One region of the Nonomuraea marmarensis genome, then DNA from elsewhere that is predicted to be linked to it. Evidence: predicted binding sites of a transcription regulator. Region 1 holds the regulator's gene; the other holds the start of a gene.
What was found. Region 1 encodes LexA, which represses DNA repair genes until DNA is damaged. Its sites were predicted from a motif close to TCGAACANNTGTTCGA; they were not measured.

Region 1 (7,451 bases):
GACATCGACTGGGCGGACCTGTCGCCCGCCTCTTCGCAGAAGTTCCTGGCCCGCGCGCTGCGCGTGATGTCGGAGGCGGCCGGCGAGCCCGGCGTGCCGTTCGAGCGCGGCGAGGTCAAGCTGCGCAAGGTCACGCACCACACGATCGACGAGGTCACCAAGCTGGTCGAGTCCCACCGCTTCAACGTGGCGGTGGCCCGCATGATGGAGCTGACCACGGCGACGCGCAGGGCCATCGACTCCGGTCCCGGTGCCGGTGACCCCGCCGTGCGCGAGGCCGCGGAGACGCTGGCGATCATGTTGTCGCTGGTGGCCCCCTACACCGCCGAGGAGGGCTGGGAGCGGCTGGGCCGCACCGGGTCCGTCGCGTTCGCCGGGTGGCCGGTGGCCGAGCCGGAGCTGCTGGTGCAGGAGTCGGTCACCTGCGTGGTGCAGGTGGCGGGCAAGGTGCGCGACCGGCTGGAGGTCTCGCCCGACATCTCCGAGGATGACCTGCGGGCGCTGGCCCTGGCCTCGGAGAAGGTGGCGCCCTACCTGACGAACGCGCCCCGCAAGGTGATCGTCAGGGCGCCGAAGCTGGTCAACATCGTCCCGTAGCTAGAGGTTGCGCAGAGCCGGCAGCAGCTCCTTCTCCGCCCAGTCGAAGAACGGCTGCTGCTGGTCGTGGCCGATCTGGACGAGTGCCACGTGCGTGTACCCGGCGTCGGTGAACTTCCTGAGCCCCGCCACGACCGCGTCCACGTCGTTGCCGCACGGCACGTTCCTGGCCACGTCATCGGGGCGGACCGTGCCGGTCGCGGCCGCGAAGTTCACCGGTGAGGGCAGCTCGGCCATGACCTTCCAGCCGCCGCAGGCCGCCCAGCTCCACAGCTTGTGCGCCCGCTCCTTGGCGGCCTCCGGGTCGGTGTCGTACGCGATCGGGAGCTGGCCGTAGACCGGCTTGCCCTGGCCGCCGGCCGCGTTGAACAGCTTGACCACCTCCGGCATCGGCTCGTTGACGACCAGGACGTCGGCGTACTCGGCGGCGATCTCCGCCGACTGGCCGCCGGAGGCGGCGATGCCGATCGGGACCGGCTCGTCCGGCAGGTCGTAGAGCTTGGCCGAGTCCACGTCGTAGAACTCGCCCTGGTGGGTGATGTACTCGCCGCTGAACAGCTCCCTGATGATCTGCACCGCCTCGGCGAACATCCGGTGCCTGGTGTCGACGGGCGGCCATCCCTCACCGATGACGTGCTCGTTCAGGTTCTCGCCCGCACCGAGGCCGAGCGTGAACCTGCCCCCGCTCAGCACCCCCATCGTGGCCGCCTTCTGCGCCACCACGGCCGGGTGATAACGCATGATGGGGCACGTCACGTACGTCATGAGCGGCAGCCGCTGGGTGACCTGGGCCGCGGCGCCGAGCACCGACCAGCAGTAGGGTGAGTGCCCCATCTCCTCGACCCACGGGAAGTAGTGGTCGGAGATGACCGCGTAGTCGAAGCCGACGCGCTCGGCCGTCGCGGCGTAGTCGACCAGCTCGCGCGCCGGGGTCTGCTCGGACATCAGGGTGTAGCCGATTTGCACCATGCGGTCGGGGCTACCCGGGTGTGTCCGGATTAGCGTCCAGGGAGTGGAGATCCTCGATGGCGAGCTCCGCCGGCCCTCGCCCGGCTTGACCGTTCGAAGGACAGCACAGGTGGGCTGGGCGGAGAATTCTTGGGCTGACCTTGGCATTTAGCATTAGTGTGCACCTGTGACAAATGGCGCATACCTGAGATATCCGCACCTGCACGGTGACCTGGTCACCTTCGTCGCCGACGACGATGTCTGGCTGGCTCCGCTGACCGGCGGGAGGGCCTGGCGGTTCACCGCGGACCGCGTACCGGTGTCTCATCCGAGGTTCTCGCCCGACGGCACCCGCATCGCGTGGAGCGGCGGCAGAGAGGGCGCGCCGGAGGTGTTCGCGGCCGAGATCGACGGGCCCGAGGGGGAGCGGCTGACCTACTGGGGCAGCGCCACGACCGGCGTGCGCGGGTGGACCGGCGAGGGGGACGTGCTCGCGATCACCTCGGCGGGGCAGAGCGAGCGCAGCAGGAACTGGGCCTACGCGGTGCCGCTCGACGGCGGCCCGGCCACCCGCCTGCCGTACGGGTGGGTCAGTGACGTCGCCGTCAGTGGCGCCAAGGTCGCCACCGTGTCGGCGTTGTGGCGCGAACCGTCGCAGTGGAAGCGGTACCGGGGCGGCACGGCGGGCAAGATCTGGGTCGACGCCGGCGGGGACGGGGAGTTCACCAGGCTGTTCGCCGACAGCACGGCCCAGTACTGGTCGGTCAGCTGGGTGGGGGACCGGATCGTGTTCCTGGCCGACATCGACGGCATCGGGAACGTGTACTCCGCCCTGCCCGACGGGTCCGACCTGCGCCGGCACAGCTCCCATGCGGAGTTCTACGCCCGTCACGCGGCCGGCGACGGGGAGCGGGTGATCTACGGTCACGCCGGGGATCTGTGGTTGCTGGAGAGCCTGGACGCGGAGCCGTACCGGCTGGACGTGCGGCTCGGCGGGCCGCGTCCCGGGCGGGCCAGGCGGCCCGCGCCCACGCGGGTCGGCTCGTACTCGCCGGACACGACCGGGCGAGCCAGCGCGGTGGAGATCCGCGGGACCGCGCACTGGGTGACCCACCGCGACGGGCCCGCGGGCGCGTTGCGGGTGCAGGCGGGCGTCCGGGTACGCCTGCCGCGCGCGCTCGACGCGGACGGGAAGGCCGTGTGGGTGTCCGACGCCAGCGGGGAGGACGGGCTGGAGATCGGCACGCCCGGCGGCGAGGTCAGGACGCTGGCCGCCGGGCAACTCGGGCGGGTGCTCGAACTGGAGGCATCGCCCGACGGCAAGCACGTGGCAGTGGCCACGCATGACGGGCGGCTGCTGGTGGTCGACCTCGAGTCCGGAAATATCCGGGAACTGGATCGGACCACGCAGGGGGACGTCAGCGGGCTGACGTTCTCGCCCGACTCGGGCTGGCTGGCCTGGGAACATCCGCATCACGAACCGCTGTCGCAGATCAAGATGGGGCGGGTGGACGGTACGTCGGTGATCGACGTGACGCCGGTGCGGTTCGCCGACTACGACCCGGTGTTCAGCAAGGACGGGAAACATCTGGCATTCCTGTCGGTGCGCACGTTCGATCCCGTTTACGACGCGCACGTCTTCGACCTGTCGTTCCCTGCCGGGTGCAAGCCGTACATCGTGCCTCTGCAGGCCGCCACGCCGTCGCCGTTCGACCCCTCGTTGCAGGGGCGCGGGTTCAACGGCGAGGACGACAAGCCCGGCAAGGAGGAGAAGAAGGACGACGCGCCGCCGCGTACCGAGGTCGATCCCGAGGGGCTCGCCTCGCGGGTCGTGCCGGTGCCGGTGCCCGCCGGGCGGTATCACAACCTGCGTACCGCGAAGGACGCGCTGTTGTGGCTGCGCTACCCGCTCGCGGGGCAACTCGGCGACGGGACCGAGTCCACGAACGAGATCGTGCTGGAACGCTACGACCTCAAGAAGCGCGCCAAGACCGAGCTGGGCAGGGAGGTGCGCTCGTTCGAGGTCAGCGGCGACGGCACCAGGCTCGTCACCAACGGCAAGAACGGCCTGCAGACCCGCGCCGCCGGGGAGGGCGACGAGGTCGTCACCATCGACCTCGACCGGATCACCGTGCAGCTCGACCCGGTCGCCGAGTGGCGGCAGGGCTTCCGCGAGGCGGGGCGGCTCATGCGCGACCACTTCTGGCGCGAGGACATGAACGGCGTCGACTGGCAGGCCGTGCTCGACCGCTACGAACCGCTGGTCGAACGCATCGGCGCCCATTCCGAGCTGATCGACGTGCTCTGGGAGACGCAGGGCGAGCTGGGCACCTCACACGCCTACGCCTACGGCAACGGCGGCGGCTACGACCCCCGGCGCCGCCAGGGCCTGCTCGGCGCCGACCTCTCGCGTGACGCCGACGGGGTGTGGCGGGTCACGCGCATCCTGCCCGGCGAGTCCTCCGACCACGCCGCCCGCTCGCCGCTCCTCGCGCCCGGCGTGGCCGTCCGTCCGGGCGACGCGATCGTCGCGGTGGGCGGGCGTCCGGTGGATCCGGTACGCGGCCCCCTCGCCCTCCTCGCCGGCACCGCCAACCAGCCGATCGAGCTGACCGTGCGGCCCGCCGCCGGTGGGGACCCGCGCCGGGTCGTGGTCAGCCCGATCGCGGACGAGTCGCAGCTGCGCTACCACGACTGGGTGGAGAGTCGCCGGGCCCACGTCAGGGAGGCGTCCGGCGGCAGGCTCGGATACCTGCACGTGCCCGACATGGTGGCTTCCGGGTGGGCGCAGTTCCATCGGGACCTGCGTACCGAGATGGCTTATGACGGGCTGGTCGTGGACGTGCGGGAGAACGGCGGCGGGCACCTGTCTGAGCTGGTGCTGGAGAAGCTGTCCCGCAAGGTCACCGGGTGGGCGCGGGCGCGCGGGTACGAGCCGATGCGGTATCCGGAGGACTCACCTCGGGGGCCGATCGTGACGATCACCGACGAGTTCGCGGCCTCCGACGGTGACATCGTGAGCGCCGGGATCAAGAACCGTGGCATCGGGCCGCTGGTGGGGACCCGGACGTGGGGCGGGGTGATCGGGATCGACTCGCGGTATTCGCTGGTGGACGGGACCCGGGTCACGCAGCCTCGGTACTCGTTCTGGATCGACGGGCAGGGGTGGGGGGTGGAGAACCACGGGGTGGAGCCGGACATCGAAGTGGTGATCACACCGCAGGACCGGGTGGCGGGGCGGGATCCGCAACTGGAGAAGGCGATCGAGCTGGCTCTGGCCGCCCTTGAGGAGCACCCGGCCGCGACTCCGCCCGACCTGCCGCCGCTGCCCTGACACTGGCTCGCGTCCGTCTGGTCGCCATCCTGGCGCGCGTCGCTGACGGCGCGTGCCAGCTCACCACGGCGGCTACGACGTCCACTCCGGACCATGGCCGTTCGGCCGAAGGACGGTGCGGCGAGGATGACCGCCTGGCCTGGGTGGTGTCGTACCCCGTGCATGTATGTGTTTTTGGCGCGCGCCGGAACGCGGCGCGACGCATGACGCGCGCCCGAGTGGCCGTCGGTTACGACGTCCGATTACAACCGGCGGAGGACTGCTACGACCTTGCCCAGGACGCTGGCCTCGTCGCCGGGGATGGGCTCGTAGTTGGCGTTGTGCGGGACGAGCCAGACGTGGCCGTCCTTGCGCTTGAAGGTCTTGACGGTGGCCTCGCCCTCGATCATGGCGGCCACGATGTCGCCGCTCTCCGCCACCGGCTGCTGGCGGACGACCACCCAGTCGCCGTCGGCGATGGCGGCCTCGATCATCGAGTCACCGGTGACCTGCAGGAGGAACAGCGTGCCCTCGCCGACGAGCTGCTTGGGCAGCGCGAAGACGTCCTCGACGCTCTCCTCGGCGAGGATCGGGCCACCGGCGGCGATGCGGCCGACGAGCGGCACGTAGGCGGCCGTGGGGCGGCTGATCGTGGGCTCGTCGTCGCTGGCGTCGGGGTCGACCCACAACACGGGCTCGCCCGGCAGGCGCACCTCGAGCGCGCGCGGCCGGTGCGGGTCGCGGCGCAGGTAGCCCTTGCGCTGCAGCGCCGTCAGCTGGTGCGACACGCTGGACGTGCTGGTCAGCTGCACCGCCTCGCCGATTTCGCGCATGGAGGGCGGATATCCGCGCTGTTGCACCGAGTCGCGAATCACTTCGAGGATCTTGCGCTGTCTGGGAGTCAGCCCCAGGGAATCGCGCCGGCGCACCGCGAGGTCGCTGACCCCGTTTGCGTCATCCCGCTCACTCATGCTCTTCCTCCTCGCCTGGCGGCCCGCCTCACCGGCGAACCTCCCGGTCCGTGGTCTTGATGTCGCACACAGCGACCGTATCGCTGTTGAAGATCATCTTCAAACAATTGTTCGAGTCTTCCTCGAAATTGTCGCCAGTGTGGTGTACAACATCGTACGGGAGTTCGATCGACACCGTGTTCGATTTGCTGATCTTTTATTGGGCCTTTTCCAGGGGTCACACGGCGGGAGGTCATCCATGCGAACGACCACGAATACGGACACGACCAGCGAAGACACCAAACGACTCACACTCATCGCCGATGCCACGCAGGGCAAGGATCGACGGGGAGACAATACGCGCTCGGGGGCTGGATCCCGCGGGAATTCCGGCAAGAGGTTGGGGCCCCGTTCGAGTGGCGGGGGGCGGCGTGAGGGCCCTTCGTCCGGCGGGGGTGTGGCTCGGGGGCGCGGAAAGCCCTATTTGCGGCTTGTCCCGTCACCGCGTCCAGGCGCCCAACTGCAGGGCCGGGGAGGTGCCGACGCCGACACCCTCGATGCAGGGGGGCGTCGAGGGCAGGCCATAGGGGCGGAGGGCGGCACAGGCGGCGGGCGAAGGCCACCAGAGACGTCCAGGGCCGGTGCTGATACGGGTCGCGCGCGCAGCGCCGGCGGCGACGCGGGTGGCGGGCCGGGGGCTGGCCGCGTTCGGGGGCGCGGGCCGAGGGCCATCCCCGGTGGGGGCCGGGGGATGGGGGGCGGCGTTGATGGAGGTCGAGGGGCGAGGGCGACCAGTAGGGCGGTGCGGGGGTCGGCTGCTGACGGGCAGCGGGGATGGGGCCGGAGGGCTGCGAAGCGCCGCGAGCAACGGGCTGAGAGGCGGCGCGAGCGACGCGGATTGAGGTGGCGTGAGCGGCGGGTGGCGGCGCGGCTCAGGCGTCGTTCCGCCCCGCCGGTGCGGCTGACTCGTCGCGGGCGGGTCGTGCTGGTGGTCGCGGTGGCGTTATTGTCGCTGGGCGGGTTCTGGCTCGGGACGCGCACGGCGGGGCATGCGGCGGTGAAGGTCGTGGTGCCCAGCCATGCGGGGTTGCCCTGGGTGGAGGTGCACAAAGGGGACACGCTCTGGGTGATCGCCGACGCGCTCGCCCAAGGGGACGATCCCGGCGTTGTGGTGGCGGAGATCAAGCGCTTGAACGGCCTGCCCGACTCCATCATCCGCCCCGGCACCCGCCTCTACGTCCCAAGCGACACAACCGCCTTACGCTGATCGCCGGGTCGCCGGGTCGCCGGGGCTGGGGTGGGGCGGTCTCAGGTCGATTGGTTGCCTGGTCGGCTCCGGCTCCGGGGTTTCTGATGTCTCGGTCGCGCGCCGTTGACGGGGGACGTGGATGTGGCACGCGAACCGCAGGGTGGCGCGCGCCCCGGGCGTCCTGGGCACGTGCGGTGGTGCACGTGCGCTCGCCTAGTGGGCTGAGGTGTGCCGGGAGGCGCGATTTGTGGCCTACGGGGTCTCCGGTACCTTTGTGAGGTTTGTTCACGAACGAGCGCCCATGCAACTCCTGTGACGTCTCTACCGGCGGGAACATCGTTCAGCGGCCCGGTGTTGATGGCGACACGCCCGAGTCAGGAGGGATGGCGGGGCT
Region 2 (7,451 bases), on a different contig from region 1:
GCCCTCGATCACCCACGTGTCGTCGCGCCTGACGCTGTCGCGCAACTCGCCGCCCAGCACCGCGAGCTTGGCGGTGACCGCGCTGAACGTCTCCACCGGCACCTCCAGCTCGAACCGGTGGCAGGGCTCGTACACGGTGGTGCCCGCCAGGCGCAGCGCTCGCATGAGCACGATCGGCGTCTGTCCCCGGAAGTCGGCCGCCACAGTGATGGGGGCGTTGTAGCCGGTCCTGGTCAGCGTGACCGTGACGTCGGTGACCGGCCAGCCGTGCGGGCCGTCGTTCAGCGTCAGGCGTACGCTTTCCTCGATCGCCCGGTGGAAGGCCAGCGGCAGCGACCCGAGATCCACCTCCAGCCGGTAGCCGACGCCTTCACCCGGAGCGGCCGGCTCGACGCGCAGGCCGACGGTGGCCATGAAGTCGTTGTGGCCGTGGCGCCGCATCTCCTCGATCGCTTCTGCGGTGCCCGAGGGGCGTTCGAAGTAGACGGGGCGACTCGGCTCGAACTCGGCCTCGACGCCGAAATCCCTGGCCAGAGTCTCGCCGATGACCTCCTTCTGCACCTCCCCGTACAGCAGGACCGACGTCTCGCCGCCCGCCAGCGTGCGGGTGCCGATCAGGGGGTCCTGCTCGGCGAGGGTGAGCAGGGCGGCGTGCAGGCGGGGCTCCTGGCCGGGTACGCGGGGGCGTACGACGGTCTCCAGGCTGGGCGGGGTGAAGTGGGCCTGGTCGGCCGGCCCCGGCTCGCCCAGGTGGTCGCCGACACGGATCTCCGGTACGCCCCACGCCTTGACGATGTCGCCCGCCACGGCCTGCCGCCGGTCCGGGGAGCCGACGACGGAGAGCGCGGTCAGGCGGCCGTCGTACGCGTGGACGCCCTTGTGCCGGTAGAAGGTGAGGGGCTCGCGCGCACGCAGGGCGCCCGTGCGCACCCGCAGGTAGGCCACCTTCTCGCCGGACGCGGCCCGCTCGATCGCGAACACCGTCCCCCGCGCGGGCCCGTCCCCGGCGCGAGATTGGGGTACGGCGGGGAGCAATCCGAAGCCGTCGAGCAGCTCGGCCACGCCCTGCCCGGTGATCGCCGAGCCGAACAACACCGGATGCGCCACTCCGTCGGCGCACTGCCGCGCCAGCGATGACCGTACCTGCTCGCCGTCGGGCACCTTCCCGTCCACGAGCAGCTCCAGCAGCCCGTCGTCCCGCTCGGCCAGCACCTCGGCCGCCTCCTCCGTGGAGGCGACGGCGCGGGTGGTGGCCGCGGGGGTCCCGATGTCGCGCACGGTGTTCAACGCGACGATGTACGGCGAGAGCCGCCGCCGTATGTCGGCCAGCAGCTCCCGCTCCCTGGCCCCCGCCCGGTCGATCTTGTTCACGAAGATCAGTGTGGGCAGGCGCAACTTCCGCAGGGTCTTCATCAGGACCCGGGTGTGCGGCTGGACGCCCTCGACGGCCGACAACACCAGCACGGCGCCGTCGAGCACGCCGAGCGCCCGCTCCACCTCGGCCACGAAGTCGGCGTGGCCGGGCGTGTCCACCAGGTTGACCCGCAGGTCACCCAGGGTGAAGGAGGCGACGGCGGTGCGGATCGTGATGCCGCGGCGGCGTTCGATCTCGCCGGTGTCGGTCTGGGTGCTGCCCCGGTCTACGCTGCCGAGCCGGTCGATCACGCCGGTCTCGAACAGCAGCCGCTCAGTGAGGCTGGTCTTGCCCGCGTCTACGTGCGCGAGGATGCCGATGTTCAGGATGTGCATGCTTGGAGGAGCCCTCGAGAACTCTCGTGCCAATGGGGCGCTGGGAGATTCCGAGGCGGCGCCGCATCTCATGCTCCTGATCGTCGGCCGGCAATGCCCGTCCATCCTGCCACCGCCTGCCGGGCGCGGGCCAACGATTTATCCGCACCTTGGGACAGCGATATCCGCACCTTGGGACGCTGCGCCCGCAGGGCCTCACAAGAGCCGGAGTTGTTCCGGCTGGGCGGGGCGCGGCGCGTGGCGGGGTGGGAGGCGGCGGGCCATGGCTGGGGTGGCGCGGCCGACGCCGTGGTGCTTCGCCAGCTCCTTGACCTGGTCCGTGATCCGTTGCTGGTAGGACTTCGGGGCGTAGGCGCCGCGGCCGTACAGCTCCAGGTAGCGCGGCACCAGCCGGGGGTGCTCGCGTGACAGCCAGGTCAGCCACCACTCGCGCGCCCCCGGCCGCAGGTGCAGCACGATCGGGACGATGTGCGTGGCGCCCGACTGGGCGATCTCCTTGACCGTACGCTCCAGCTGGTCGGGGGAGTCGGTGAGGAAGGGCAGGATCGGCGCCATCAGCACCCCGCAGCCGATGCCGTTGTCGTTGAGCGTCGCGCAGACCTCCAGGCGGCGGCGCGGGTTGGGGGTGCCCGCCTCGACCGCCCGCCACATCCCCGGATCGACGAACCCGACCGACACGTTGGCGCCCACCTCGGTCACGTCGGCGGCCTCGGTCAGCAGGTCGAGGTCGCGCAGGATCAGCGTGCCCTTGGTGAGGATCGAGAACGGGTTGGCGGCGTCGCGCAGCGCGCCCAGGATGCCGCGCATCAGCCGGTAGCGGCCCTCGGCGCGCTGGTAGCAGTCGACGTTGGTGCCCATCGCCACGTGCTGGCCGCCCCATCGGGGCGAGGCCAGCTCCTTGCGGGCGAGCTCGGCGGCGTTGACCTTGACGACGATCTTCGAGTCGAAGTCCGCTCCGGCATCCAAATCTAGATATTCATGTGTTTTTCGAGCAAAGCAGTAAACACACCGGTGGCTGCAGCCGCGGTAGGGGTTGATCGTGTACTCGAACGGCACCCGGCTGGCCCCCGGCACCCGGTTGATGATGGATCTGGCCCGGATCTCGTAGAAGGTCATGCCCTTGAACTCGGGCGTGTCGAACGTGCGGGTGACCGCGCCGCGAGCGAACAACGGCACGGCCGGATCGTCCTGACCGGGCCCGGTCAGGCGCAGGTTGTCCCAGCGCATGCCATGATTAGAACAAAGGTTCGAGCTTGATCGCAAACCGAAAAGAGGTTGCAATTACCTGGTAAGCGGGGGGCTAATGATCTTCAGGGTTGGGCAGAAAGACGCACGAGAGCTTGCGTTCGGGAGGTGCACCTATGGCCTGGTCGCAGGACGAGGAGCGGATGCTGGCACAGATCGAGCAGCACCTCGTCGACGACGATCCGCGACTAGTCGCACGGCTCGAGTCGTTCAATGAGCGGGTTCGTCGCAGCGAGGCGAGGTCGAAGGGGGAAGGCGGCGCCAGACGCCGGCCCCGGCGCTCGACGGTCATCATCCTGATCAGCTGGCTGCTCATCGCCACGTTGATCGCCACACTTCTGATCATGGTTCTACGTCACGAGGCCGCCGCCGCGATGGCCCTGGCCGCCGCCTTCTGACCCCTGGGTGATTCCTTTTTTGTGCAGACCCGCTTCTCAGGCGGCGGCTTGCAGCCTGTAGACGAGCACGGCGCCTTGGAGCGCACGGGCCGGGCCGCGGGTGGGGGTCAGGTGGTGGCGAGGGCCACGGTGGGGGAGAGGCGGGCGGCTCGCATGGCCGGGTAGATGCCCGCGATCGTGCCGATCAGCAGGGTCGCGGCGATCGCCCCGCCCAGGGCCCACGGCGGCACCACCGGCGGCCAGTTCCTCGACAGGGCGTAGGCCGTGGTGGCCAGTGCGCCCAGCACCGCTCCCACCAGCCCGCCGAGTGCCGACAGCAGCAGTGACTCCGACAGGAACTGGATGCGCACCTGGCCCCGGGTCGCCCCGAGCGAGCGGCGCAGGCCGATCTCCTTCCTGCGTTCCAGCACCGAGATGACCATCGTGTTGGCCACCCCGACGCCGCCCACGAGCAGCGCGACCGCGCCCAGGCCCAGCAGCAGGTTGGTGAAGGCGCCCGTGGCGGCGGCTTTGGCCTCCAGGGCGTCCGACGGCCTGCTCACGGTGACCTCGTCCGGGTTCTCCGGGTTGACCGTGCGCGGCAGCACCGCGCGTACCGACTCCACCGCCTCGTCCGATGAGCGCTCGTAGATGGTCGTGGGGTAGCCGTCGAAGCCGAGCAGTTCCTGCGCGGCCGGGAACCCGACCAGGGCCGAGCGTTCGATCTCCGGGGCGAGCGGCATCGGCCCGAGAATCCCGATCACCGTGAACCAGCGGCCGCCCATCCACACCTGTACGCCGGTCCTGGCCAGGCCGAGCCGTTCGGCCGTGGCCGAGCCGAGGACGACGGCCGGTTGGGCGGCGGTGGCCGCGTTCAGCCAGGTGCCCTTGGTGACCGCGCCCTCCAGGGTGGCCAGCAGGTCGGTGCTGGCAGCCTGTACGGCGATGCCGCCGGTGACGGAGTCGGGGATGTGGTTGTTGCGCCGTACGGTGGCCTCGACGCTGCCGGTGGCGGCGGCCGTCCGGACCGGGCGGATGCGCTGGACCATGGCCAGCGCGCCGGTGGGCAGCTTGGCGTCCTCCCCGAACATCGTCTGGCCCGGAGCGACGGTCAGCAGGTTGGTGCCAAGCCGGTCGAGCTGGCGCAGGAGTTGCTCGCGGGAGGAGGACGAGATCCCGATCACGGCGATCATCGTCGCGATGCCGATGGCGATGCCGAGCGCGGAGAGGATCACCCTGGTGGGGCGGGCGCGCAGCCCGGCGGCGCCGACTCGCAGCACGTCGCCGGGGCTGAGCCTGCCCGGGGCCAGCCGCTCTCCTGCTGCGGCTCGGGTCCGGGTCATCGCCTGGCTCCTTTCAAGAGCTCCACGGGGCTCAGGTGGTCGTGGTCGTGGCCGTCGACGATCAGGCCGTCGCGCAGGCGTACCTGGCGGCGGCACCAGCCGGCGATCTCGGCGTCGTGGGTGATGATGGCGACGGTGGTGCCGGACTCGTGCAGGCCGGCCAGCACGGCCAGCACGTCGGCGCCGGCGGTGGAGTCCAGGTTGCCGGTCGGCTCGTCGGCCAGCAGCAGCGGCGGGTCCCCCGCCACGGCGCGGGCGACCGCCACCCGCTGCTGCTCGCCGCCGGACAGCTCCGACGGCTTGTGCCGGAGCCGGTGCCCGAGCCCGACCCGTTCCAGGGCGGCGGCGGCCCGGTCGCGGCGGGCGCGGCGGCCCATGCCGGTGTAGAGGAGGCCGTCGGCCACGTTGTCCAGCGCGCTGACCCCGGGCGCCAGGTGGAACTGCTGGAAGACGAACCCCAGGTGGCGCGAGCGGAGCGCGGACAGCTCGCGGTCGGACAGGGTGGCGATGTCGTGCCCGGCGATGCGCACGGTGCCGGTGGACGGCTTGTCGAGCGTGCCGATCATGTGCAGCATGGTCGACTTGCCGGACCCCGACGGGCCGACGATGGCCAGCAGGTCGCCGCGGGCGATCGTCAGGTCCACTCCGCGCAGCGCGTGCACCTGGCCGGGGTAGGTCTTGGTCACCGCGCGCAGCTCCACGATGGAGGGCTCCGATTCCGGGCGGGGTCCGGGCGAAGAGCCGGTCATTGGGCCGGCACCCCGACCTTCATGCCCTCGGCCAGCCCGGCGCCTTCGATCTCCACCAGCCCGCCGCCGAACGCCCCTGTCTCCACCGGCACGATCCTGGTGGCCGGGCCTTCCACCACCTCGACCCCGAACCCGCCCTCGCGCAGCGCCAGCAGCGCCTCCACCGGCACCGCCAGCACGTCCGAGTGGCGTTCGCTGGCCATCTCCACCTCCACCGGCGCCTGGTCCAGTTTCGTCTTCGGCGGTTTGGCCAGTGTGATGTCCACGTCGATCGTGGTGCTCGTGTCCTGGTCCTGGCCCGACGTCTCCGCCACCGTCCCGACCGACGTGATCGTGCCCCTGGCCTGTTCCCCGCCGGGCAGCGTCACCGTGACCTTGGCGCCCTTGCGGGCCAGCGACTGGTCGCCGGTGTCGAGGTCCACGTGCACCAGCCGCCGGATGCCGCTGACCGTGAGCGCCTGCTGCCCGGGAGCGGTCCTGGCGCCGACGGTGGCCTTGGCGTCCGTCACGCGTACGGCGGCGGGCTGGAACACGACCTGGGCCGCGTCCACGTTCCCGGTCTCCGCCAGCCCGCGATCGTCCTGCCACTCCTTGACCGCCTGCGAGGTGGCGTAGCTGAAGTGGTCGTCCACGGTGAGGTAGTCGCCGTACCCGAGCGCCTTGAGGTTACGCTCCAGCTGCTCCACGTCGGGCCCGTCGGACACCCCCTGCTGCAGGGTCCGGTACAGCGGCAGCCTCCCGTACATCAGCACCAGCGGCCTGCGGTCCACCCTGAGCAGCGGGCGGCCGCGGCGGATCACCGCGCCCTCGGCAGCGACCCACGTCACGGTGCCGGAGGCGCCCGAGGCGAGCCGCCGTTCGCCCGCGTACGTGAGCGAGCCGTCCACGGTCTTCGTCTCCACCAGGTCCTGCCTGGTGATGTCCGCGGTGGCGGGCACCGGGGGCTTGGCAGGCGTGGCGGCGCCGGTGACGCCGTCGTTCATGACGGCCACCGCGGTCCATGTGACGGCGGCGGCCAGGACGGTGCCGCCGCCCAGCGCGAGGCCCTTTCTCACGGCTTGCCTCCACCAGAGGTGATCTTCCGGCCCTTGGCGAAGCCGGGCTGGTACTGCTCGCAGGCCTGCTGCGCGGCTTCGAGCTTCTCCTTCGAGCCGCCCCTCATCTGGATGCGCAGCCCTTCGCCCGGCTTGGGGTCGGGCATGTCCACGCCGTGCTGGCGCATGCACTGCGCGAACTTGACCATCTGGTCGAAGTCCTGCTGGCTGGGCGGGGTCTGGTCGCGCACGACGGAGTCCATGATCGGCTGACACGCCTTGTGGGCCTTCTCGACCTTGTTCTGGTCCGTGCCCGGCGGGATCTTCAGCTCGATCCTGCCGCCCGTGGGGTCGGGCATGTCGATGCCGTGCTCGCGCATGCACTGGGCGAACTTCAGCCCCGCCTCCTGCGCGTCCATCGTGGCCGACGGGGAGGCGGTGGGCTTGGCGGACGTGGTCGCGCCGCTCGCGCTGACCACGCCGTCGTCCTTGGCCGCCGCGCCGCCGCACGCGGCCAGCGCCAGCGTGAGGGGGACGGCGACCAGCAACAGCCGTACGTTCATGGCTTTCGCTCCTAAGCGCCCCGGGTCCTTCGCCCGAGGTGCGGCCTCACTCCAGCTCATGGGGTGCTAAAACCGGATAAGCCCTTACTCGCGGCTAACACGGGATCCGTCACGCTCATGGCCAGAGGGAAAGGGGCCGGTGATGCGCGTGCTTGTCGTCGAGGACGAGGAACGGCTGGCGGACGCGGTCGCGCACGGGCTCAGGCTGCACGCGATCGCCGTGGACGTGGCCTACGACGGGCAGGACGCCCTCGACATGGCCGCGTACGTCGACTACGACGTGGTGGTGCTCGACCGGGACCTGCCGGAGGTGCACGGCGACGACGTGTGCAGGCGGCTGCGCGAGTGCGGCGGGGGCGGCCGGGTGCTCATGCTGACCGCGGCGGGCCTG

Region 2: the regulator LexA is predicted to act here: its motif matches at 2,985-3,000, upstream of ACFLIM_RS08160 (Rv2578c family radical SAM protein).

Annotation. Positions count from the first base shown of each region.
Region 1 is NZ_JBICRM010000013.1:103,066-110,516, reverse strand. It holds gene leuS (leucine--tRNA ligase) at 1-597, shown strand, start outside; gene ACFLIM_RS22540 (TIGR03557 family F420-dependent LLM class oxidoreductase) at 598-1,566, opposite strand; gene ACFLIM_RS22535 (S41 family peptidase) at 1,733-4,879, shown strand; gene lexA (transcriptional repressor LexA) at 5,122-5,829, opposite strand; gene ACFLIM_RS22525 (LysM peptidoglycan-binding domain-containing protein) at 6,764-7,075, shown strand.
Region 2 is NZ_JBICRM010000004.1:163,018-170,468, reverse strand. It holds gene ACFLIM_RS08165 (GTP-binding protein) at 1-1,749, opposite strand, end outside; gene ACFLIM_RS08160 (Rv2578c family radical SAM protein) at 1,945-2,976, opposite strand; gene ACFLIM_RS08155 (DUF3040 domain-containing protein) at 3,111-3,392, shown strand; gene ACFLIM_RS08150 (ABC transporter permease) at 3,500-4,714, opposite strand; gene ACFLIM_RS08145 (ABC transporter ATP-binding protein) at 4,711-5,463, opposite strand; gene ACFLIM_RS08140 (efflux RND transporter periplasmic adaptor subunit) at 5,460-6,518, opposite strand; gene ACFLIM_RS08135 (hypothetical protein) at 6,515-7,060, opposite strand; gene ACFLIM_RS08130 (response regulator transcription factor) at 7,203-7,451, shown strand, end outside.